2 regions of the Litoribacillus peritrichatus genome follow, and region 1 is predicted to be linked to the other one. Evidence: predicted binding sites of a transcription regulator. Region 1 holds the regulator's gene; the other holds the start of a gene.
What was found. The regulator sigma-54, encoded in region 1, starts transcription at its own class of promoters, with help from an activator protein. The targets are predictions, from matches to a motif close to TGGCACNNNNNTTGCTNT.
Positions count from the first base shown of each region.

Region 2: a site for sigma-54 is predicted at 3,986-4,003, ahead of ABD744_RS00500 (pilin). Genes of this name have one in related genera too.

Region 1 is NZ_BAABBN010000015.1:86,259-98,077, reverse strand. It holds gene murA (UDP-N-acetylglucosamine 1-carboxyvinyltransferase) at 1-613, opposite strand, end outside; gene ABD744_RS19810 (BolA family protein) at 666-899, opposite strand; gene ABD744_RS19805 (MlaC/ttg2D family ABC transporter substrate-binding protein) at 1,014-1,832, opposite strand; gene ABD744_RS19800 (calcium/sodium antiporter) at 2,052-3,068, shown strand; gene ABD744_RS19795 (KpsF/GutQ family sugar-phosphate isomerase) at 3,171-4,139, shown strand; gene ABD744_RS19790 (KdsC family phosphatase) at 4,230-4,754, shown strand; gene lptC (LPS export ABC transporter periplasmic protein LptC) at 4,781-5,359, shown strand; gene lptA (lipopolysaccharide transport periplasmic protein LptA) at 5,343-5,885, shown strand; gene lptB (LPS export ABC transporter ATP-binding protein) at 5,900-6,625, shown strand; gene ABD744_RS19770 (RNA polymerase factor sigma-54) at 6,786-8,303, shown strand; gene hpf (ribosome hibernation-promoting factor, HPF/YfiA family) at 8,440-8,727, shown strand; gene ptsN (PTS IIA-like nitrogen regulatory protein PtsN) at 8,774-9,220, shown strand; gene rapZ (RNase adapter RapZ) at 9,259-10,107, shown strand; gene ABD744_RS19750 (HPr family phosphocarrier protein) at 10,184-10,453, shown strand; gene mgtE (magnesium transporter) at 10,646-11,819, shown strand, end outside.
Region 2 is NZ_BAABBN010000002.1:95,497-107,315, forward strand. It holds gene ABD744_RS00485 (type II secretion system F family protein) at 1-1,180, opposite strand, end outside; gene pilB (type IV-A pilus assembly ATPase PilB) at 1,223-2,932, opposite strand; gene ABD744_RS00495 (type IV pilin protein) at 3,039-3,422, opposite strand; gene ABD744_RS00500 (pilin) at 3,508-3,930, opposite strand; gene ABD744_RS00505 (hypothetical protein) at 4,093-4,836, opposite strand; gene ABD744_RS00510 (O-antigen ligase family protein) at 4,919-6,697, shown strand; gene nadC (carboxylating nicotinate-nucleotide diphosphorylase) at 6,692-7,552, opposite strand; gene ABD744_RS00520 (DUF1631 domain-containing protein) at 7,765-10,029, shown strand; gene ampD (1,6-anhydro-N-acetylmuramyl-L-alanine amidase AmpD) at 10,100-10,654, shown strand; gene ABD744_RS00530 (multifunctional CCA addition/repair protein) at 10,651-11,819, opposite strand, start outside.

The sequences.
Region 1 (11,819 bases):
CACCCATGGCGATCAGACATTCGGCAAGATCCACCACTTCCGGCTCACGCGCTGCGTTTTCAATGGTTGTTATACCATCGGCCAAGGTTGCAGCCATCAAGATGTTTTCAGTCCCCGTTACCGTCACGGTATCAAAGAAGACATTGGCGCCTTTTAAACGACCATCCGTTTTGGCTTTGATGTAACCATCTTCAACAACAACGTCGGCCCCCATCGCTTCCAAGCCACGGATATGCAAATCCACGGGACGACTACCAATGGCACAACCGCCAGGCAAAGAAACCTCAGCATACCCGTTCTTGGCCAACAAAGGCCCGAGAACCAAAATCGATGCACGCATGGTTTTCACCAGTTCGTAAGGCGCTACAACCGATTTAATCTGATTACTGTCAAGCTCCACGCTTAAATCTTCATTTACCACTGGCTCAACACCCATAGAGCCAAGAAGATTAATCATGGTTGTAATATCTTGCAGGTGAGGCAAGTTGCGAATAATCACATTTTCACTGGATAGCAAAGCAGAGGCAATGATCGGCAACGCTGAGTTCTTAGCACCAGATGCACGAATCTCACCGGACAGCTTTCTGCCTCCACGAATGACTAACTTATCCATTTATATATTCACCAAATAAAAAGGAAAGAGTTCAGGTCGATATAACCTGAATTTATTGACCGGCTTCCGCAGGCGTCAAAGCTTTGATCTTAACCGCATGAATGGTGCCGTCCTGAATTTGAGCATTCAGTGCTTTATATACGGCTTGCTGACGCTTAACCGCATTCAGACTTTCAAACTCTTCAGCGATCACGGTTACTTCATAGTGGTACCCGTCTGTAGAAGCATCCACCTGGGCATTCGGAAACTCTGCCGCCAACAAAGCTTTAACATCACCTACTTCCATCACAACCTCAATTAACCAAAATTAAACAATGTTTTTACACTGTTCATCAAAATGAACGCCCCGGCTGAACACTTCAGGCGAGGCAATATATATGTTTATTTGCTGTATAAAAAACTACTCAGCTTCTGCATTTTGCTGAGTACTTTCAGCGTCGTCCGGTTCAGATTCCAGTTCCAATTGAGCATTTTCTACATCAATATCCAAACGTGATGACCAATTTGCAACCACTTGGCTGATATCACCGTTCGCTTCCGCAACTTTCCTGGCAAACTGCTGGCGATACAACAAGCCCACATTAATGCCTGCAACGGTTACATTCTGTACTTTCCACAAACCAGACTTGGTTTTATACATGCTGTACTTCAAAGGTACTTGAGTGCCGCTCGACGTAGTAATTTCAACATTAACAACCGCCGTTCTTTTGCCGTCAGGTATCGGCGCACCTTGTTTGATGCTGATTTTGTAACCTTCGTATTCAATCAATCCACCCGAGTAGGTTTCAACCAGGCTACGCTGAAAAGCATCGGAGAATTTTTTACGATCCGCCTTGGATGACTTTTTGTAATAAGACCCCATTACCATAGCAGCAATGCGTCTGAATCCCACTACAGGCTCAAGCGCTTCAGCAACCCGCTCATAAAACTTGGTCGGTGTATTTAGATAACTTTCACGCTCTTCTTCAATAATCTTCAGAAGTATTCGCGTGGTTTCCCAAACCGACTTTTCTGGTCCGGTGTACTCGTTCACTTCGATCACACCATTCAGATCATCATTATTGGCGGTATTTGCGCTCAACGTCTGGGCTGTAAAAACAGACCAAAACATAGCTATACAAACCGCACTCAATCGAGCCACTTTATTCACCAAAATCTCCTTGATACAAAATCCCAGACTTCCCTTACCCCATAACCGCGACATTGTAACATTCTTCATCGGCTGTACTCTAGTCCAGCAAACAAAACCAACCAACTCAACATTCGTGCTTTTCTGCGTTAGCCAATTAACAATGAAAACTATACAATCAGCGCCTGAATTTATTGGCCTGTTCGCCAATTAAAGACCACGCGTTATGAACGATAAAGAGAAATCCCTCTTTGACCGTGGTTTAAAAATAGTTTTCTGAACCACCGTCATTCATCGGAACTAATTAAAATGCTGATATACAACATCATAGCTATTGTCCTTGGACTCATTATCCTAGTCTGGAGTTCAGATCAATTTGTAAATTCTGCGGCTTCCACCGCAAAAATGCTTGGCATGTCAACATTGATGATCGGCCTGACCGTCGTCAGCTTTGGTACATCAGCCCCTGAAATCATGGTTGCCATCAATTCGGCACTGAACGATGCACCCGGCCTTGCCGTCGGCAACGCAGTAGGATCAAACATCGCCAACATCGGGCTGGTTCTGGGAATTACCGCGCTGGTATGCGCCCTGCCTATTCGCTCAGGATTAATCAAACGCGAACTGCCTTTATTATTGGTTGTTACTGGCGTCACAGGCGTATTAATGTATGACCTGAAACTGGACATGATCGACGGCATCATCTTACTGGCCATGATGCCTGTCACCCTGTTTATTTTTCACAAGTTTTCACACCAGGCCGGCAACGAACACGATGCCGCTGAAAATGAGTTTGAAGAAGAAATTGCCGACCTGCCAGAAATGAGCCTGACCAAAGCCTGGGGCATGTTATTTATCAGCCTGGTCATGCTCATCGCCAGCGCCCACGGTTTGGTTTGGGGTGCTTCCGGCATCGCTCGCGAGTTCGGCATCAGTGAACTGGTGATCGGTTTGACCATTGTCGCGATTGGCACCAGTCTGCCAGAATTGGCAGCTTCCGTCGCCAGTGCCCTTAAAGGCCATCATGACCTGGCCATAGGCAACATCATTGGCTCCAACTTGTTCAACCTGATGACCGTTTTATCAGTTCCTGGCTTGATCACCCTAACCCCTATTGAACCGGTTGGATTTTCAAGAGATTACTTTGTGATGTTGGCTCTGACGTTAGCACTGGCATTATTCATCTTTATTCAGGGCAGAACCAAACAAACCTCAACCGGTGTCGCGCAGACCGGACAACTGACACGGGTACACGGTTTGATTTTTTTGATTGGCTACACTGCATATATGGTTCAGCTTTATTTAAGCAGCGTCGGTGCAAATTAGTGAATTCTAATTTGTGAATAGCACCGTTAACGGCTTAGCGAATAACACCCAATACCAATATGGGATACGTTTTTACTCTTTGTATTTGACTCAAGGTACAACATGACAGATTTTGATTTCATTGCATCCGCAAGACGCACACTGTCCATTGAAGCGGAAGCCGTCAACCAATTAAACGAACGATTGGGCGAAGATTTTACAACGGCTTGTGATTTACTCATTAAATGCACAGGTCGAGTGGTAGTGACAGGAATGGGGAAATCCGGCCACATTGGAAAAAAAATGGCCGCGACCCTGGCCAGTACCGGAACACCTTCATTCTTTGTTCACCCGGGCGAAGCAAGCCACGGCGACTTAGGGATGATCACGCCGAACGACGTCGTCATTGCCATTTCAAATTCGGGGAATACCAGTGAAGTCGTCACTATTCTGCCACTGATTAAACGTATGAAAGCGCCGATGATCAGCATCACGGGTAATCCTAGCTCTACTATGGCCAAGGCCGCTGTAGTGAACCTTGATATTTCTGTAAAAGAAGAAGCCTGTCCTTTAGGGTTAGCGCCTACCGCAAGTACGACCGCAACATTGGCGATGGGGGATGCCCTAGCCGTAGCACTGCTTGAAGCGAAAGGCTTCACCGCAGAAGACTTTGCCTTTTCTCATCCCGGCGGAGCACTGGGTCGACGCCTGCTACTCAAAGTCGAAGACCTGATGCACAAAGGCAATGACATCCCTAAAGTTTCCCCTGATACGCTCATTCGAGACGCGCTTCTGGAAGTCACCCGCAAGAAGCTGGGCATGACAGCCATTGTCGAAGAAGACAAGCTTGTCGGTGTGTTCACAGACGGTGATTTACGCCGAATTCTGGATAATGAAACCGATCTGCATGTTTCCAAAATTAAAGATGTAATGACCACCACCGGAGTTACCTGTGGGCCAAAAATTCTGGCCGCTGAAGCGCTCAACATCATGGAAACCAAGTCCATCAACGGACTTTTCGTAACCGATGAAAATAAACGTGTGGTTGGCGCCCTGAATATGCATGACCTGCTTAAAGCAGGCATTATGTAATTCAATGCACTTTGTAATGCAATAGTTTGTAATGCAATAGATAGCCAAATGAACGTAACGAACCTGAAACTGGATGCCTGGACGTAAATCATGAGCAATTTGTTTGAACGCGCTGAAAAAATTAAACTGCTGTCTTGCGATGTGGATGGCGTTATGACGGACGGCACCTTACTTTTTACCTCCGAAGGTCAGGAAATCAAGCCATTCAACATTCTTGATGGTCAAGGCATTAAAATGCTTCAGAACAGCGGCGTTAAGATTGCCATCATTACCGGCCGGAAATCCCCCATGGTCGAGCAACGGGCCAAAAACTTAGGCATTGATATCCTCTATCAGGGACGGGAAGATAAAATCAACGCCATCAAAGACATAGCAAAAGATTTAAACCTTGAGCTTGATCAAATTGCTCACATCGGTGATGATCTGCCTGACCTTCCGGTCATCAGAAATGTAGGTTTGGGTGTAACAGTGCCTAACGGTGCCGATATCATTAAAGAACACGCCCATCACTGCACCACAAAAGCCGGAGGCAAAGGCGCAGTCAGAGAGTTATGCGAGCTGATTATGAAAGCTCAAGGAACACTTGCTGCTGCACATGCAGAGTACCTCAAGTAGCAAACGTCAGATTCGGCCAGCCCATCATGAAACGTTCAGATAAGATCATTCGAGCCATTAAGACACTACCGGTGATCGTCGCCACCGTGCTTATTGTTGTCTGGCTAAGCTGGTCCGAAGAAGGCAACAAAATTGTTACTGCATCGTATCAGCCGCAATCCACACCGGATCTGACGCTGATAAACTCAGCGTCGGATCATTACAACGAAACCGGCGACCTTCAATACCATCTGGTGGCCAACCAGATTGACCACTATAAAAAAGACGACTTGGCTTACCTCATTAAGCCAGACCTGACCAATCAACAGCCTGGTCTTAATTGGCACGCTTCCTCCCTAACCGGAGAGGCCAACCTGAAGACAGATAAGATCACCCTGAACGATCAGGTTGAAATCGTTCGAACTACGGCCGACAACCAAAAGCTGACATTACGTGCTTCCACGCTGACAATTTACCCAAATAAGAATTACGCAGAAAACGACGTCTTAACCATTATTCATTCGGCAAACAGCTATATCGAAACGAAAGGTTTCCGTACTGACTTTGAATCCGGTGATACTTTATTGAAATCCAATGTTCGAGGAACGCATGAAGTTCAACAATAAACGTCTGACAGCCCTTCTGATTGCTTTAAGCTTCTCAGCTTCTCTTTGGGCATTGCCTGAAGATAAAACCCAACCGATCAAACTGGAAGCCGATCAGGCAAAAATGAACAACAAGACCGGCGTATCTGAATACACAGGAAACGTCATCATCATTCAGGGCACCGCAGAATTACGGGCAGACAAAGTCTTTCTGTATTCAGAAAACAACGAAGTGACCCGCATGGAAGCCTTTGGTAGCCCAGCCAAATACCAGCAAATTCTGAATCCCGGTGAAGAACCAACCCACATCGAAGGCAACAAGCTTGACCTCAAAGTCAAAGAGAACAACGCCATCGTAACAGGCAACGGTAAAGTCTTTCGCGGCGAAGACGTTTTAGAAAGTAATAAAATCACCTACTCCCTGGATACAGGAGAACTGAAGGCCAGTGCAAGCGACCCGAAAACCAACCCTGGCGATTCTCGAGTTAAATTTATAATCAACCCCCAGATCAAAGACAAATCGTCTGACTCTGAACCCCAGAAATAAAGGCCCTTCATCGTATGAGTATTTTGGAAGCCAAACATCTGGCCAAGAGTTATAAATCAAGAAAGATCATTCAGGACGTTTCACTCTCCGTATCCAGCGGCGAAGTGGTTGGCCTGCTCGGCCCAAACGGCGCAGGTAAAACCACCTGCTTTTACATGATTGTAGGTTTGGTTAAGCCCGATAATGGCACTGTCAGCATTGATGGCAAAGACATCACCCACTACCCCATGCACGGACGAGCTGAAGCAGGGTTAGGCTACCTGCCCCAAGAAGCTTCCATTTTCAGAAAACTGACGGTATCACAGAACATTTACGGCATTTTAGAGCTGAGAACCGAATTATCCAAAGCACAAAAGCAAGAAAAGCTCGAATACCTGCTTCAGGAATTTCACATTACCCACATTAGGGATTCATTGGGTATGAGTTTGTCAGGCGGTGAACGACGTCGCGTTGAGATTGCCAGAGCGTTAGCCACCGACCCACAGTTTATTCTTTTGGATGAGCCTTTTGCAGGTGTCGACCCTATTTCAGTCAATGACATTCAAGGCATTATTAATCACTTAAAAGGGTTGGGGATTGGTGTTCTGATTACCGACCATAATGTCCGAGAAACGCTCGGCATCTGTGATCAGGCCTACATTGTTGGCGAAGGACACATCATTGCCCAGGGCCAAAGTGAAGATGTACTCAACAATCAAAAAGTAAAAGATATTTACCTGGGAGAAAACTTCAATCTCTGAGGTTTTGAGACAAACAAGACACACAAATCAACACTGTCGCTTTTTTTTTGGTTTATACTTGGTTGCCAATGGCAAATAAATTGCTTGTATGGATTTTATTTTAGATACTTTTAGGTACACCATACATGCTGAGTGAAAGCATAAGGATACGTTGTAATTTATGAAAACATCGCTTCAGCTCAAGATGGGTCAATCCCTGACGATGACCCCTCAGTTGCAACAAGCAATTCGCTTACTGCAATTATCGACCCTCGACCTTCAGCAAGAAATTCAACAAGCATTAGAAAACAACCCGATGCTTGAAGTGGAAGAAGATTTCGAACAAGGCCCGCAACAGTCCATTGAAGACAAAATGGCTGAAAAACCTCTGGATCAACAACCAAGCGCCGAACAAGAAGAAATCAACAACACCAATACTGACGAAGTTTCAGCCGAAGGGGAATGGAACAACGACATCCCGGAAGACCTTGGTATTGATACCGGCTGGGACGACATTTATCAACACACCCCGACTTCCGCCGTCGCACCCTCTGACGACGACGGTTTCGATTTCGAATCCAGAAATTCCGTCACCGAAACCTTACAAGATCACTTGAGCTGGCAGCTGAACCTGACGCCAATGACGGACACAGACAAAGTCATTGCCGAAAACATCATTGATGGTATCGATACCGACGGATACCTTCAGACGTCTGTTGAAGACATCTGCATCAGCGTTAATCAGGAACTCAACCTGCCTGACGAAGAACAAGTTGAAACGGACGAAGTGGAAGCGGTTCTGACTTTGATCCAACGCTTTGACCCGGTTGGTACCGGCGCCAGAAGCCTTCAGGAATGCCTTCAGGTTCAGCTCAATCAAATGCCTCCTGAAACACCGCATTTGCCTGAAGCCAAAATTGTGGTTTTACGCTACCTCGAATTGCTCGGCAACAAAGATTTTGCCGGCATCATGCGAAAAGCACGTCTCAAAGAAGATGTACTGAAGAAGATCATTGATTTAATTCAAACCCTTCACCCTCGTCCCGGTGAACAGATTGACCAACAAACCCCCGACTATGTTGTACCCGATGTGGTCGTTCAAAAAATACAGGGTCGCTGGCGGGTGGATCTCAACCCCGAAATCACCCCTAAGATTCGAATCAACCCAAGCTATGCGTCATTGATACGCAGAGCGGATAACAGCACCGATAATACGTTCCTGAAAGACAACATGCAGGAAGCCAAATGGTTCCTCAAAAGCCTTCAGAGCCGAAATGAGACATTGCTGAAAGTATCGACCAAAATCATGGAGCATCAACGTGGCTTTTTAGACTACGGTGATGAAGCAATGAAACCATTAGTTCTGCACGATATTGCTGAAGCTGTGGAAATGCACGAGTCCACCATTTCCCGGGTGACCACTCAAAAATACATCCATACGCCACGCGGTATTTTCGAACTAAAGTACTTCTTTTCAAGCCATGTGAGCACAACCTCCGGCGGGGAATGCTCCTCTACGGCGATCCGCGCCATCATTAAAAAACTGGTCGCAGCCGAGAACGCCAAAAAACCGCTGAGCGATAACAAAATCGCGACCTTGCTGGGAGACCAGGGCATTAAAGTTGCTCGTCGAACCATTGCAAAATACCGTGAAGCCATGAACATACCACCATCGAACGAGCGTAAACGTTTGGTTTAAACAACTTGATACATATCATTGTATTCGAAGAACGCAGGGGCTATATTAAAGGTGAAGGGGCGGCAGACCCCTCTGGTTTGCACATCGAAACTGGAAAATCACTGGACCACAATATACAAATTTAAGGAGTCCGTATATGCAAGTAAACATCAGTGGCCAACACCTCGAATTAACACCCAACATTCGCGAATATGTTACTTCCAAATTAGACCGACTTGAGCGACACTATGACCAGATAACCAACGTTCAAGTTACCTTAAGCGTAGAAAAACTAAGACAACAAGCAGAAGCCAAGTTACATGTAACCGGTGGAGAGGTGTTTGCTAACGCAGAGCATGACGATTTGTACGCAGCAATCGATGCTCTGGCTGATAAGCTGGATCGCCAACTGATTAAGCATAAAGAAAAAGCCAAGGCCCGTTAAACCACATGTAGCTGCGATGATAAAAGAACGTGATGAGCAGCATTGAATGGATTTAAAAACCATATTACTACCAGAGCGCACCTTAAGGTGCGCTTCCTGCCAAAGCAAAAAAAGAACCATAGAAGAACTTTCAAAAATATTTTCCGAGACACTGGCAGGTCCCTCTGAGCACGAAATTTTTGACGCATTTATTGAAAGAGAGCGTCTTGGCAGTACAGGCCTTGGCGACGGTATTGGGATACCCCACTGTCGGTTAGCCGCTTGCAAACAGCCAACCGGGGTGCTTCTATTACTGGAGACACCGATTGATTTTGACTCTCTGGATAAACAAAAAGTGGACTTGGTCTTTGCGCTGATTGTGCCGCAAGAAGCCAATGACGAACATTTGGACATACTTGCAACCATAGCAGGCAAGTTCAGCAGTCCTGAGTTTAGGGATAAATTAAGGTCGACCACAACCGATTCCGAACTCTTCAGAGCAATCACTGATTAATTTTGGATTTAACCTAGAGTAAGAGTTAGACCCTCGTTATGAAAATGATACTAATAAGCGGCCGCTCTGGCTCTGGTAAAAGTTCCGCCCTTCACGCTCTGGAAGATTGCGGTTTCTATTGCATTGATAATTTACCCAGACCTTTACTTACCGACCTGATAAAAAACATTGCTAACCATGTGGAGTATGAAAACACCGCCGTTAGTATTGATGTTCGCAACTTTTCAGGGGACTCAGACCAGCTGAATAACCTGCTGGCAGCCCTCACAGAATACAACATCGAACACCAGATCATCTTTTTAGACAGCTGCGAAGATATCTTAGTCAAACGTTACAACGCATCTCGCCGAAAGCATCCGCTTACTTCAGAACAACGCTCCCTGAGGGAAGCCATCCAAAAAGACAAAGAACTGTTAACGCCTCTGATGGACGCAGCGGATCTGGTTGTTGACACATCGAATATGTCCATCCATGACCTTAGAGACTTAATTCGAAATCGCATTACCGTCCATCAGTCCCATGAAGTTTCTTTGCTGATTCAATCATTTGGATTTAAGTACGGGGTCCCAACCGACAGCGACTTAATGTTCGATGTACGCTGCCTACCCAACCCCTACTGGGAACCGAGTCTTCGTAACTTTAATGGAAAAGACCCGGAAATTGCCGAATTTTTAAGTCACCATGACAGCTCAAAAAAAATGCTGGCCGACATACAAGGCTTCATTGAATACTGGGTGCCCATGTATAAGAAAAGCGGCAGAGCGTATATCACCATCTCCATTGGTTGTACCGGAGGCTGTCACCGTTCTGTTTATATTGCAGAACAATTGACTAAATACTTCAATACGCTATATTCTGAAGTTCATTTAAAGCACATACAGCTTTAAATAATATTTATAATATTATCAACAACTTCCAGTTTAGATGCTCGATCAGATTCACACTCGAAAGGAAAACATGTACATGCAGCAAATTGAAGTAACCTTAATCAATAAATTAGGACTTCATGCACGCGCTGCCGCCAAACTGGTCAATACGGCTTCCAGTTTTTCTTCTGACATTTCCATACAAAAAGGCGCTCAAACCGCCAACGGTAAAAGCATCATGGCGGTTATGATGCTGGCTGCATCCTGCGGTACCGACCTGGTGATTACCGCCAAAGGCGATGACCAGGGAAGCGCACTTGAGGCCTTGGAAAACCTGATCGCAGACCGATTTGATGAACCTGAGTAAATTTAACAAAATCAATACACTACATCTTCATTTTACTTTTATACTATTCATCATAAACAAACATCTCTGATAAACCTGAAAAAGACAAAAGAAACCGTCGTTCACAGCACAGAGATCAAACAAACAAAACGCCCAACGGCCTTCTGTTATAAAAATTTCGAACGAACACTTATCTTTTCGCAGGCGTGATATATGGCAGCAACACTGACCAATAAATCAAGCTCTTCTCGAATGAGGACGCTTAACAGAGCACTGGAATCCGGAGCGCTCAATCAGGTCAGTCGTATGCTTAACCATACACTTTCCAGAGCAGAACTCGGCCACCTGCTCGAATCATCGCCGCCGCGTACCCGTAAGATTTTATGGGAACTGCTCGATAAGAAGCGTCAAAGTAAAATTCTTCCCTTTCTCGGTGATGAGCTGATTGCAGACGTTCTGCGAGACATGAGTGCCGAAGAAGTGGCAGATGTGACCGTTGATGGTGACATCGACATTGACGATGCCGTAGACATACTTCAGGTACTTCCTGAAAAAGTTACCCAAGACGTTCTGAACGTCATGGACGATCAAAATCGTCAGCGAGTAGAGGCCATTCTGTCCTACCCGGAAGATACCGCTGGCGGCCTGATGAATACCGATACCGTCACCATTCGAGCGGACATTACCCTCGACGTGGTGTTAAGGTACCTTCGCAGGCACGAAAGCATACCAGCAACCACCGATAACCTGATCGTAGTGAACCGAAAAGACGAGCTTATCGGACTATTACCTATTTCTATCTTATTGGTTTCCGACCCGTCGATCACGGTACGTGAAATCATGGAAACTGATTTTCACCGAATCACAGCAGACACACCGGATGACCAGGTCGCACAATTGTTTGAACGGGAAGATTTGGTTACTGCCCCCGTCGTCGACGGAAACGGCAAACTGCTTGGCCGGATCACCATTGATGATGTAGTTGATGTTATCCGTGAGGATGCCGATCACTCCCTTATGAGCATGGCCGGCCTGGATGAAGAAGACGACATTTTTGCTCCGGTTTTCAAAACCAGTCGCAGACGCGCAGTCTGGTTGGGAATAAACTTACTCACAGCATTTTTAGCCTCGGCCGTTATCGGGATGTTCGAAGCAACACTGGAAAAAGTGGTGGCCCTCGCTATCTTAATGCCTATCGTCGCCAGCATGGGCGGAATCGCCGGCAGTCAAACACTGACCTTGGTCATTCGCGGCATTGCGACCGGGCACATCAGGAACAACAACTTAAGCTGGTTACTGAGCCGTGAGATTTTAGTAGGGCTGATAAACGGTTTGCTCTGGGGCAGCGCCGTTGCCATTACGGCCGCGCTGTGGTTTTCGGACATCA
Region 2 (11,819 bases), on a different contig from region 1:
CGATAATCAAGCCACCAACGAGAACCCCTAGAACAGACATAATGATCGGCTCCATAAGGCTGGTTAGGCCGTCAACGGCATTATCTACCTCGGCTTCGAAGTGAGTCGCTACTTTATCCAGCATTTCATCTAGAGCTCCAGATTCTTCACCAATAGCGACCATTTGAAGGCACATGGGTGGGAAAAGACCTGACTGTTTCATTGAGTGGTTAAGTTGGGTGCCGGAGGAAACGTCTTCTTTGATTTTGTTAATCGCATTTGTAAAGACCACATTACCTGCAGCGCCAGACACAGAGTCAAGTGCTTCAACGAGTGGGACACCTGCGGCAAATGTGGTTGATAATGTTCTGCAGTATCGTGCAACGGATGAATCGTAAGTGATTTTTCCAACAACCGGAGCTTTAAGTAATATTCTATCAAGCTGGTTTCGGGCTTTTTCTGATCGTTTTAGAACTTGGGAAAAGGAATACCCGATAGCAATGATGCTTATAAGAATAATAAACCACCAGGCCTGCATGAATTCAGATAAATTGATGACCATTTGTGTAAACGCTGGTAGCTCAGCTCCAAACCCAGCAAAAACAGACTCAAATTGAGGTACAACTTTAATAAGAAGGATGCCTGTTACAACAGCAGCAATAACCAATACGGCAATAGGGTAGTTGAGTGCTTTTTTTAGCTTGGCTTTTAAAGCTTCTGTCTTTTCTTTGTAGGTTGCAATTCGGTCGAGCATGGTTTCTAGAGCACCGGACTGCTCTCCTGACTCAACTAAGCTGCAGAATAAGTCATCAAAATATAAGGGGTGTTGTTTGATTGCATACGCAAAACTACTACCGCCTTCTACTTCAGTTTTTATTTTCAGGACTAGTTCTTTCATGGACTCGTTAGCAAGTCCCTCGGAAACAATATCAAATGATTGAACAAGTGGAACCCCTGCTTTCATCATGACTGCCAGTTGCCTGGTGAAGATGGATATGTCCATTGGTTTAATGGACTTCCCTTTGCCTCCAAGTAAAGACTTTCTTTCTTGAACTACTTTAGTTGGGCTAATACCTTGAGAGCGCAATTGAGTTTTAACCAGAGCACTTGAGAGTGCGGACATATCTCCTTTTTTGATTTTGCCGGACCGGTCTTTTCCTTCCCAAATGAATTTTTTCTTTTCTTGCTGCTTCTGAGCCATATTGGATCTCTTTTAACCGAATATAACGATTAATGGTAATAATTAATGTGATGAAGTTACTCGATTGGCTTCTTCAAGGCTGGTGACTCCCTGCATGACTTTCTTTAGACTTGATCGCCTCAAGTCATCAAAACCTTCTCTTTTACAAGCTTCTGCAATTTCTATGGAGTTACCGCCTTCCATAATGATTTTTGAAATAGGTGAAGTGATTTTTACGACTTCATAGATGCCAACTCTTCCTTTGTATCCTTTGTTGCAGCTATCGCAGCCTACAGGGCGATAAATATCAAATGGTTGAGATAAGTCATTTTCAGTGAAGCCTTCTGCGAGCAATGTTTCTTTAGGCACTTCAATGATTGCTTTACAGTTTGAGCAAAGTCGTCGACCCAGTCTTTGTGCAATGATTAGATTGACTGATGTTGCCAGGTTGAATGCTGGCACCCCCATGTTAATCATGCGCGTTAGTGTCTCAGGTGCGCTGTTAGTATGCAGGGTAGACATTACCATGTGACCCGTTTGCGCCGCTTTGATGGATATTTCTGCCGTTTCCAGATCTCGGATTTCACCAACCATGATGATGTCGGGATCTTGTCTCAGGAACGAACGCAAAGCTTCGGCAAAAGTTAATCCAACCTTGTTATTTACATTACACTGGTTAATCCCTTCCAAATTAATCTCTACAGGGTCTTCAGCGGTTGAAATATTTCTTTCTGGAGTGTTTAAAATATTTAAACCAGTGTAGAGGGAAACTGTTTTTCCAGAGCCAGTAGGGCCAGTTACCAGAATCATTCCTTGAGGCTGTTCTAATGCAGACATATACATGTCTTTTTGTTCTTCTTCGTAGCCAAGAGCATCGATGCCCATTTGGGCGGAGCTTGCGTCTAAAATTCGTAGAACCAGCTTTTCTCCGAATAAACAAGGTAGTGTATTTACCCGAAAATCAATGGACTTGGTTTTTGAAATTTTTAACTTGATACGCCCATCCTGTGGTACACGCCTTTCAGCAATATCCATTTTGGACATAACTTTTAATCGTGCGGATATTTTAGCTGCTATTTGATTCGGTGGCGAAGAAACTTCATGAAGCACCCCGTCGGTTCTGAACCGAACTCGATAACGCTTTTCGTAGGGTTCAAAGTGTAAATCAGACGCTCCTGTTTTGATTGCAGTTAACAACATTTTATTAATGTATTTCACGACGGGTGCATCATCGGCTTCAGACTGTGTTACATCTTGTTCTTCTTCGTCTTCAGCAATCTCTAAGTCGCCAAATTCTTCGTCATCATCGCCAATAGAAAAGCTGGTAGTGTCTGTAGCGTTTAAAAAATTTTCAATCGCTTTTTTGAGAGACTCTGGTTCGACTAAAATTGGATCAATGTTTAATCCTGAGCTGAATTTTATTTCATCAATAGAGTGTATGTTGGTCGGGTCAGATACACCGACAAACAGTGTTTTTCCTCGCTTCATTAAGGGAAGAATTAAGTTCTTTTGAATGAGTTCAGGTTTAATGATGTCTTTTGGAATGTGCTCAGGGTTATAAGCTGAAAAGTCCATGATGGGTAAGCCAAATTCTTCACCTGCTGCAACAGTAATGTCATTCGACTTTGCAAGCTTATTTTGGCAAAGGTAGCTGATTAACGAAACTCCTTGACTTGTTGCTGATTTGCTGGCTTCTATGGCTATTTCTTCTGAAATTATACCATCATCAGCGAGTCGTCTAGCTAAGCCTGACAGCCTTGTTTCGTTATTCATTTTGATCCCCAATATAAATTTGCTATTAGGAATTTATAGCACAAGAATAGACGTTAAGTCAGTGTAATACTTGTCAATTTTATGACTTAGGTATTAGTTTCAGAAATTAGTTCTTTTCGTAGGTTTCGACAACACTGGTATCTGAAGCAAGCGTTACTGTGATTTTATAACAGTCAGTGATATTTCCACCAGAACAGGCTGCTACCGTATAAGTGTAGGCACCGGCATTATTGCCTTCAGGCTTGAAGCCCAGAGTAGTTTCAAGTGGACCACCGCTACCGCCAGTCATAGTACCTGCTACATAAGTGTTATTATTTAAATAATAAGCTTCTTCAAATAACTTAAGTGTTTCTAAGTTATTTGAAGCGACTTTTGTTTGACCTGAACGAACATAGCTGTTGTAAGCGGGGAGTGCGACAGAAACAAGAATTCCGATAATAGCAACAGTAACCATCAGCTCAATCAGGGTAAACCCTTTTGTTTTTATCATGTGCACACCTCAATGTTTTATTCAAGTAAAACGCAAGAAACTCCAAACGGAGTTTCTTGTGAGCCAACTCTTAATTAGCTTACGCTTAATTTACAGTTGTAAATGTAATTGGTGTCAGTACGTTGCCATCTGCATCGGTTCCAGAGATTGACATAGCTGCACCAAGTGTAGCAAGGCCACCAGTTAGACCAACGATACCAACCTGTCCTGTGTCTGCCGCAACTACCGCAGAACCTTTAAATGCATCTAGGGATGGATTCGCTACAGCTTTTTTGTTGCCTTCGTTAAGTGTAGCAACAATGTTTACGCTTGTTCCACCACCAGCAACTTTAGCGGATTCGTTTTTAACCAAACGCATTGCTACTTCCATGTTGCCTTCTACTGCTTCTAAGCGAGAAGATGTGATGTAGCCGTTGTATGCTGGGATTGCTACAGCAGCAAGGATGCCGATGATTGCAACAACGATCATTAGTTCGATTAATGTAAAACCTTTTTGTACTTGTTTCATTCTGATTCCCCTTTGGGTTTGACTAAAAATTAATACCGTTTTGGATGTTGTTGTTTAAGCTATACTGGTGCCAATTTTTATAAATCTTATTTTAATCAATGCGTTAGGTTGTTTTTTTGCCGCAGAGTTTCTTTTTGGTATAGATTGTTATGACAAAAAACGTCACTTTTGGTTGTTTTTTAGTTCTATAAAGTCGACTGGTTTTAGGTTTTCATTGAAAACAAGAATTCCTATGGAAAAACTTCCTTTGTATCGAGCAAAAATAAACTTATCTGTAGTCTTTTGATTCCAAATTTTAATAGCTTCTTTTTCTTGGGGGGTGCCGTTAATGGCTAGGTTGTCAATGTCTATGGGAGCTTGTTGAAAACTGCTCAACAGCTTTAGTTGTGTGTGCTCTTGAATGCCATGATAAGTAGCGATAATGGACTCTGTATAGGCGTCGTAATCCCCTTCTGGAGGCCTGGTGCTGTAAAGTACTGAGGGGGTGTTTTGCTTATCTAAGTCAAAGAAAACGTCTGGATTCAGATCTTGTTTTTTCGCATCAATAAGTTTGATGGGGTAAAACGTTTTATTGTGTACTAGGTAGCTGATACCTATGACTTGTGCGTTATACGCCTGCTTTACACCCCAGCTAAAAGCAATGACCTGAACGATCGCAATGCAGGTTAAATCAAAACAGATGGCTTTTTTTGATTTTAGAGGAGAAAAGACTAGGAAAGTGAGAAACGGACCGAGAACAATATCAACAAATAAAACAATTTTTAAGGCTTGCCAACCACCTTCTGCAGCAAAGAATGGGTTAGGGAACCACTGAGTCAACATATAATAGAGCACAATAGAAAATGCTGTTAGGCTCAATAGAGTATGAACGAGTGTTGCTTTAAACTTTGCGTTGATATGTTTCATAAAATTTAAAGTCCTTTGTGTTTACTGTTGTAATAGCGGTAAGCTAACTGGATTAAAATAAAGTGATAAATATAGGGTTTGAATGATTTTTCTTAAGTCTCGCGCATTTTTGTATGTTTTGTTGATTTGTATGGTTGCAAGTTTTGCAATTTTACCTCAAAACTTTTATCAAACCTCTGGTCTCAGGTTCTTATTATCTTTTGGTATCGCTTCTTTGTTCTTAATTGCGTTTACTTCTAGGCTTCAATCAAGCTCACTCACAGTTTTTTTATTACTTTTACTGCTTTTTGGGGCAGCTTCTCTTTTTTTCAATGGCGTAAACTCAGATAGTCTTCTTTCTTTTATTCAGCTTTGTTCGATCATGATGGTTATGGTGGCTGCCTACTTAGTTGTTCGAGATGAAAGTGAGGAGTCATTTTTTGTTCCGCTAATGAATATCTTGATTTTTGTTGCGGGGTTGGTTGTTTTTATTGGCTTTTTAGAGTCGTTTAGTTCTGTGGATTTGATTTATCGCAGTCAGGCCGCTCCAGGATCAACTTTTTCAAACAGAAACTTTGCTTCTAATGCTATAGCTTTGGTGATTCCTGTTTGTACTTGGTTGGCTTTTTTTCGAAAAGGAACCATAACTCAAATTTTAATTTACACAATGGTGTTAGCGAGTTTATTTGCATTTTTGTCTTTGACCAAAACAAGAGGCGTGTTACTGGCTTTAATTCTTGGCGCTGCATTCTGTATGTGTGTTGCAAAGTGGGTTCATGGGCGGAAACTTAACTGGAATGGGTTTTATTTACCCTTTCGAGTGTTCTTGGTGCTTTCGGCTTTCATTGGGTGCTGGATATTAAGTCCTGCTCAAAAAGAGGTTGTTAAAGTTGCAACGGTTGATAACAGTATTCAGTATCGGCTTGATGCGTGGGGGAGTAGTGCCGGCGGTATTATAGACAAACCAATAATAGGGCATGGTCTTGGGCAATTTCGATCTGTTTTGTATCAAAATTTACAGGGTACAACACTAAGAAATGCGGTCTCTGAAGATAGGCAAATGCTTCATGCTCATAATGAGTATATTGAGCTGTGGGTCGAGCTTGGTTTTATTGGACTAGGGCTGCTTATTGTATTTATTTATTTTTTAATTAAACAAATAAAGCGTAGTTATTCTGAGTTGGCGCTTTTCCTATTGGTTGGTATTTTAGTGTCTTTGATTCACGGCTTTTTCTCTTTTCCTTTGCGTTATGGTGGTACTGCCATAATGTGGGCGCTGATTGTAGGGCTTTACCTTGGGGTGACCTCTCGAAAGGAAGCGCTAATAGCTAGTGATGTACCGAAGGCAGTGAAATACATCTATGGCTTTCTGGTTCTTTTTGTTTTTAGTGGTGTAGGGGCAGTTGGTTATAGCCATTTAAAACATGGTAGCGAGCTTGGTAAGGTCTACCATTCGGGGATGAAGGGCGTAAATTGTGAACAGTTAGCCGACTATGAGCGAAATAAAAGCGAATTTTGGTTGAACGAATATACGGCAAAAGTTACTTACGTTTCAGTGCTGAATCGTTGTAACTATGTGACAAATGAGAGTTACCAAACTGTAAAAAACTTATTTGCTAAAGATCCAACGTTTATTCGTGGCGGCCTCTATCTTGCAAATATTGAATTTCAGTTAGGTGATTTAAATACAGCAAAGTTAAGGTTGATTCCTATGGTGGAGCATCACCAAGAGTTGGTGGAACCCTGGTTGCTGTTGGCAAAAATTTCGATGAAAGAAGAGTCACCAGAGGATGCCCTAGTTTATCTGAAAGCGGCTAGAGCATCAGGCAATAAATTGAAGATGGTTGATTCGGTTACACAGGAGTTATTCCCAGGCTCATAACTCTACAAAACGCATCGATAAATCTAATGCCTTCACGTCTTTTGTCAATGCACCGATGGAGATGTAGTCCACGCCGGTTTCAGCTTTTGCTCGGAGGGTTTGTTGGGTGATGCCGCCAGACGCTTCGAGTTTGGCTTTGCCTTGAAACTGTTCTTTGTTGATGGTTACTGCCTTAACCAGGTCTTCATTGCTGAAGTTGTCCAGCATGATGATATCCGCGCCGGATTTGAGTGCCTGATCCAACTCTTCAAAGTTTTCCACTTCCACTTCAACGGGCTTGCCTGGGGCAATTTTCTGCGCTTGAGTCACCGCTTGTTCAATCCCGCCTGCTGCGCTGATGTGGTTTTCTTTGATTAAAAACGCATCGAACAAGCCTATGCGATGGTTGTCACAGCCACCGGTTTTAACGGCGTACTTTTGAGCAAGACGCATGCCGGGTAGTGTTTTTCTGGTGTCGAGCAGTGTGACGGACGTGCCTTCGACCAGTTTGGTGTATTGATTTGCCAGGGTCGCGGTCGCAGATAAAGTTTGAAGGAAGTTTAAGGCACAGCGTTCTCCGGTCAAAAGGGAGCGGGCAGAGCCTTTTAGTTCGAATAAAACGTCATTGGCTTCAAGTACATCTCCGTCGCTTTTATGCCAGATGACTTCAACGTTGGCGTCGAACTGTTTGAATACTTCATTGACCCAGGCCTGGCCGCATAAAATCCCAGGTTCTCGGGTGATGATTCGGGCGTGGCCAAGTTTGTTTTCGGGGATCAGTAAAGCGGTAATATCTCCATCGCCTACATCTTCCTGAAGGGCTTGTTGTACACTTTGCTGAATGTTGTTGAGTAGGACATTGGAGATCGTGGTCATAAGAAAGTAACTCGTTACATTTTGGTAATTTGACTGGCGTTATTGTAATAGGTTTGGAAGCTGCTCGTAACCGTCAATTTAATATCGTAAAGATACGTAAAAACGTGACGTAAATCCGCATATTTCGGGTATCTTCGTATTAAACTATGATTTATATAAAAACAGTACTTTAGTTTTATCTATAGCACTTGGAACTCATCGGAGAAATGTCAATGAGCCCTCAAAAGAAAGTGGTTTCAATTAATTCTGGAGGACAGACCCAAGTAAAGGGGTTGTCGGTTCCGGTTAAGGCATTTTGTGATCTTTCAGAGAAAGAATTAAAGATGCTTCTTCGTGCGATGTTTGATAGTGCGGATGATACTTTATTCAAGTTGTCCGATAAGGCATCTTCGAACGAACAGCAAGAGCGTTATTTTAATGCGATGAGAGCCGTTCGTCTGCAGCGCCGCCAAATGGAAGCTAAGTTTTTTGAAGGATTTAAAAATTCGGTGAAGGAGATGTCCTCCGGCGTTGCGATATCGTCTCGCCAGGATGATAAAGTCTCGATGGACAGTTTGTCGTTGGTTCAGAACGATGAGCTTGAAGAGCGCGTTGCGCTTGAAACTATGTCCAATAAAACCACGACCGCGAACAAAACATCGCTCAGTTATTTGAATCAGCGTTTGGCCTATTTATTGGCGAAAGAAGATTTAAGTGATGCTGACAACCCGGTTGCTCCAATTAATTTGTGTGATTATTTCAGTGAATCCCTTGAACTGCTGGATTTGGATATTGAAGCACGGCTGTTAGTTTATAAATTGTTTGACCAGTTTGTGTTGGCCAAATTGTCTGGTCTATACGAAGAGATTGATAAATTGTTGGTGACTCATGGTGCATTACCGGATTTAGGCCGAAAACAACCGGCAAAAGTTAAATCAAATTTCGATCAGCAGAACGGGGATGCCGGTGACACTGGTGCTCAAGCTTCAGGTGGCGGTAATGTCACTCAAAACGATTTAAAGCCCATCTTCCGGTCTTTGCAGAAGTTGTTGACTCAGGTTCAGGGGGTGAACAGCGACGTTCTGGTTGCGGCGCCTTCGTATCAAGGGCCGACTCAGCCAACGGCTCAACTGTGCCAGACTTTGTCTACCATCCCAATGCCTTCGGAAGCGGAAGGTAATGAGCTGCAGGCTTGGTTGCAGTTTGATATTCGAAACCATGTGCGCGGTGCCTTGCAGGAATCCGCTCCGGCCGGTCGACCGCTACCAATGAGCCGTAAAGACAACGACGCCATTAATTTGGTGGCGATGTTGTTTGAATTCATTCTGGAAGACAGAAACATCATTCCAGGTATTCGCGCACTTTTGGCTCGCTTGCAGTTGCCGTTGGTGAAATTGGCGTTGCAGGATCAGCGTTTCTTTGACCAGAAGACGCATCCGGCCAGAAGTTTATTGAATTCTTTAGCCTCAGCCGCCGTTGGCTTCAACACCCAGACCGATCGTTTTCAGGAGCGATTGAAGTTCAAGATTGAAGAGGTGGTTACCCGGGTTTGTAATGAATTTGAGAATAATGTCGACTTGTTCGAATTATTAAATGCCGATTTTCAGGTCTTTCAGGAAAAAGAGAGTCGCCGTGTTGAGTTGGTGACTCAACGTTTACAAGACGCAGAAGAAGGCAAAGCCAAAACCGAGAATGCCAGAGAGTGGGTAAAAACGGCACTGCACTCAGTGACGGAGCCGTACCGACCTCTGCCGGAGTTTTTGGATACTTTGTTGTCTGAGGCCTGGAGTAAAGTGTTGTTCCTACATGCGCTGAAATCGGGTCACGACAGCGAAGATTGGAATAATGCGGTGTTTGCGATTGAGCAAATGCTGTGGTCGGTGGCCGGAGAGCATTCCAGAAGCACCCGACCTGTTTTGTTGAAAGTCATTCCTATGGTGCAGAAGAAGATACGTAAGGGATTAACTGACGTATCTTTTAATCCTTATGACAGCAGCCGTTTATTGAAAGAGCTTGAAACGCTTCAAATTAACATGCTGAAAGAAGCAAGCACCAAAGAAGGCACACTTGAACAGGCAGAGCAGTCTAAAAACTGGTTAGTCAAAACCTATACGGCGGCAGAAAAGCTGCGTGATACCGAAGAAGATTTGTCTCCGAATGAAACCATGGTTGCTATCGACCAGGTGCTGACTCAGCAGAATCAGGACGTGGATGATGACTCATTAAATGAGTATCTGGCTAAAGTGGATGATTTTGGCAATGGCAGCTGGTTTAAACTGACCAAAGAAGAAACGGAAATTCGTTGCAAACTGGCGGCAGCGCTGCCGAAACTGAATAAATACATTTTCGTTAATCATGCCGGCATTAAGGCGCATGAATGTTGCCGTGTTGAGTTTGCCAAAATGTTGCAGTCCGGGCAGATCAGTTTGATTGATAACGGTGCTGTGTTCGATCGCGCATTAAAGGCGGTGGTGCAAACGCTTCGCAAACCAGCCTAGTTGTTTCAGCATTTTTGGCCATGGCATGTTAATCTCAAGTTTGTGAAAACAGGCTTGAGATTAATTACTTATGCACATCATCGAAGGTTGGCTGACGTCTGCCGAGCGAATCCCTTCTCCTAATTTTAACGAGCGTCCTGCGCATCGCAGTCCTTCATTGCTTGTTATCCATAATATTAGCTTGCCTCCCGGTCAATATGGCGGTGGCTACGTTGAGCGCTTTTTTCAAAACTCATTAGACAGTACCGAACATCCTTTTTTTGAAGAAATTAAAGCGTTACAGGTCTCGTCCCACTTCTTTATTCGAAGAAACGGCGACATTGTTCAGTTTGTTTCCACCGATGAGCGAGCCTGGCATGCTGGTGTTTCTGAGTTTCAGGGGGAGGATAACTGCAATGATTTTTCGTTGGGCATTGAGTTGGAGGGGACAGACACAGACCCTTATGAACCCGCCCAATACCAATCTTTGACGAAATTGACGAAGGCGCTGATGGCGGCTTACCCGCTCATTACTACAGAGCGTATTGCAGGCCACAGCGATATTGCGCCTGATCGTAAAACCGACCCAGGTCCCGCGTTCAGTTGGGCTGAATATAGGTCGGCCTTGATTAAGAATGAACTCTAAATACGGTCGGGTTTGACGTTAGCTTGTTTGTATTGACGCAGAAGGTCGACACGTTGCCTTGTCAGCTCGTCGCGTATGGCCACGCCTTTCAAACCGGATTTGGCCAGGTTACCGGCATTTACTTGTAGGCAGGCTTGGTAGGCGCCCTGAAGGTAATTGGCCTGGGGGTACGCTCTGTTTTCAAAGCCGGTTCTGCCGCGTGCATCGGCTTCACAACTGGTCAGAAATTGATTAAACCGTTCCGGCTTTCGCCAACAATCCAATTGATTTAGCAGCTTTAAAAGTGTGGACGGTTTCAGTTCAAACACGGTGTGGCACTTGGTGTGTAACTCTCCGACGAGTAGGGCGAGTTCTTTCGGTTTGTTGGGAACTTTCAATCGCTCACACAGCTGTTTGATGAGCGGAAGGCCTTCTTTTTCGTGGCCAATGTGTTTCGGCAAAACGTGTTTTGGGGTGACGGCCTTGCCGAGGTCGTGGGTCAGGGCTGAAAAACGCACTTCCAGCGACTCGGAAAGACCTGCCGCTTGTTCAAGCACCATCATGGTGTGAATGCCGGTGTCGACTTCCGGGTGGTATTCTTTTCGTTGCGGTACACCAAACAAATTGTCAATTTCAGGAAAGATGACTTGAAGGGCGTTGCAGGCTCTAAGTGTTTCAAAATACACCTGAGGAGAGCGCTCACTTAATGCTCTTTCGGTTTCTTTCCAAACTCGTTCAGCGGTTAAGTAGTTGAGCTCGCCAGAACGGGAAAGGGATGTCATCAGTTGCAAGGTTTCTGGTGCAACGGTAAAACCAAGGTGATGAAATCGAGCAGCAAACCGAGCCACACGGAGGACTCTTAGTGGGTCTTCTATGAAGGCTTCGGAGACGTGTCGTAATTGCTTGTTGTTAATGTCCTGTTGACCATTGTACGGATCGACGAGGTTCCCTTTTTCATCGAGCGCCATTGCATTAATGGTCAGGTCTCTTCGTAAGAGATCTTCCTCTAAGGTGACATCCGGTGAAAACTGGCATTCAAACCCTTGATAGCCGTGCCCTTGCTTCTTTTCCATGCGGGCTAAGGCGTGTTCTTCCTGTGTCTCTGGGTGCAGAAATACCGGGAAGTCTTTGCCGACGGATCGGTAGCCGAGTTGCTCCATTTGCTCGGGCGTTGATCCTACGACCA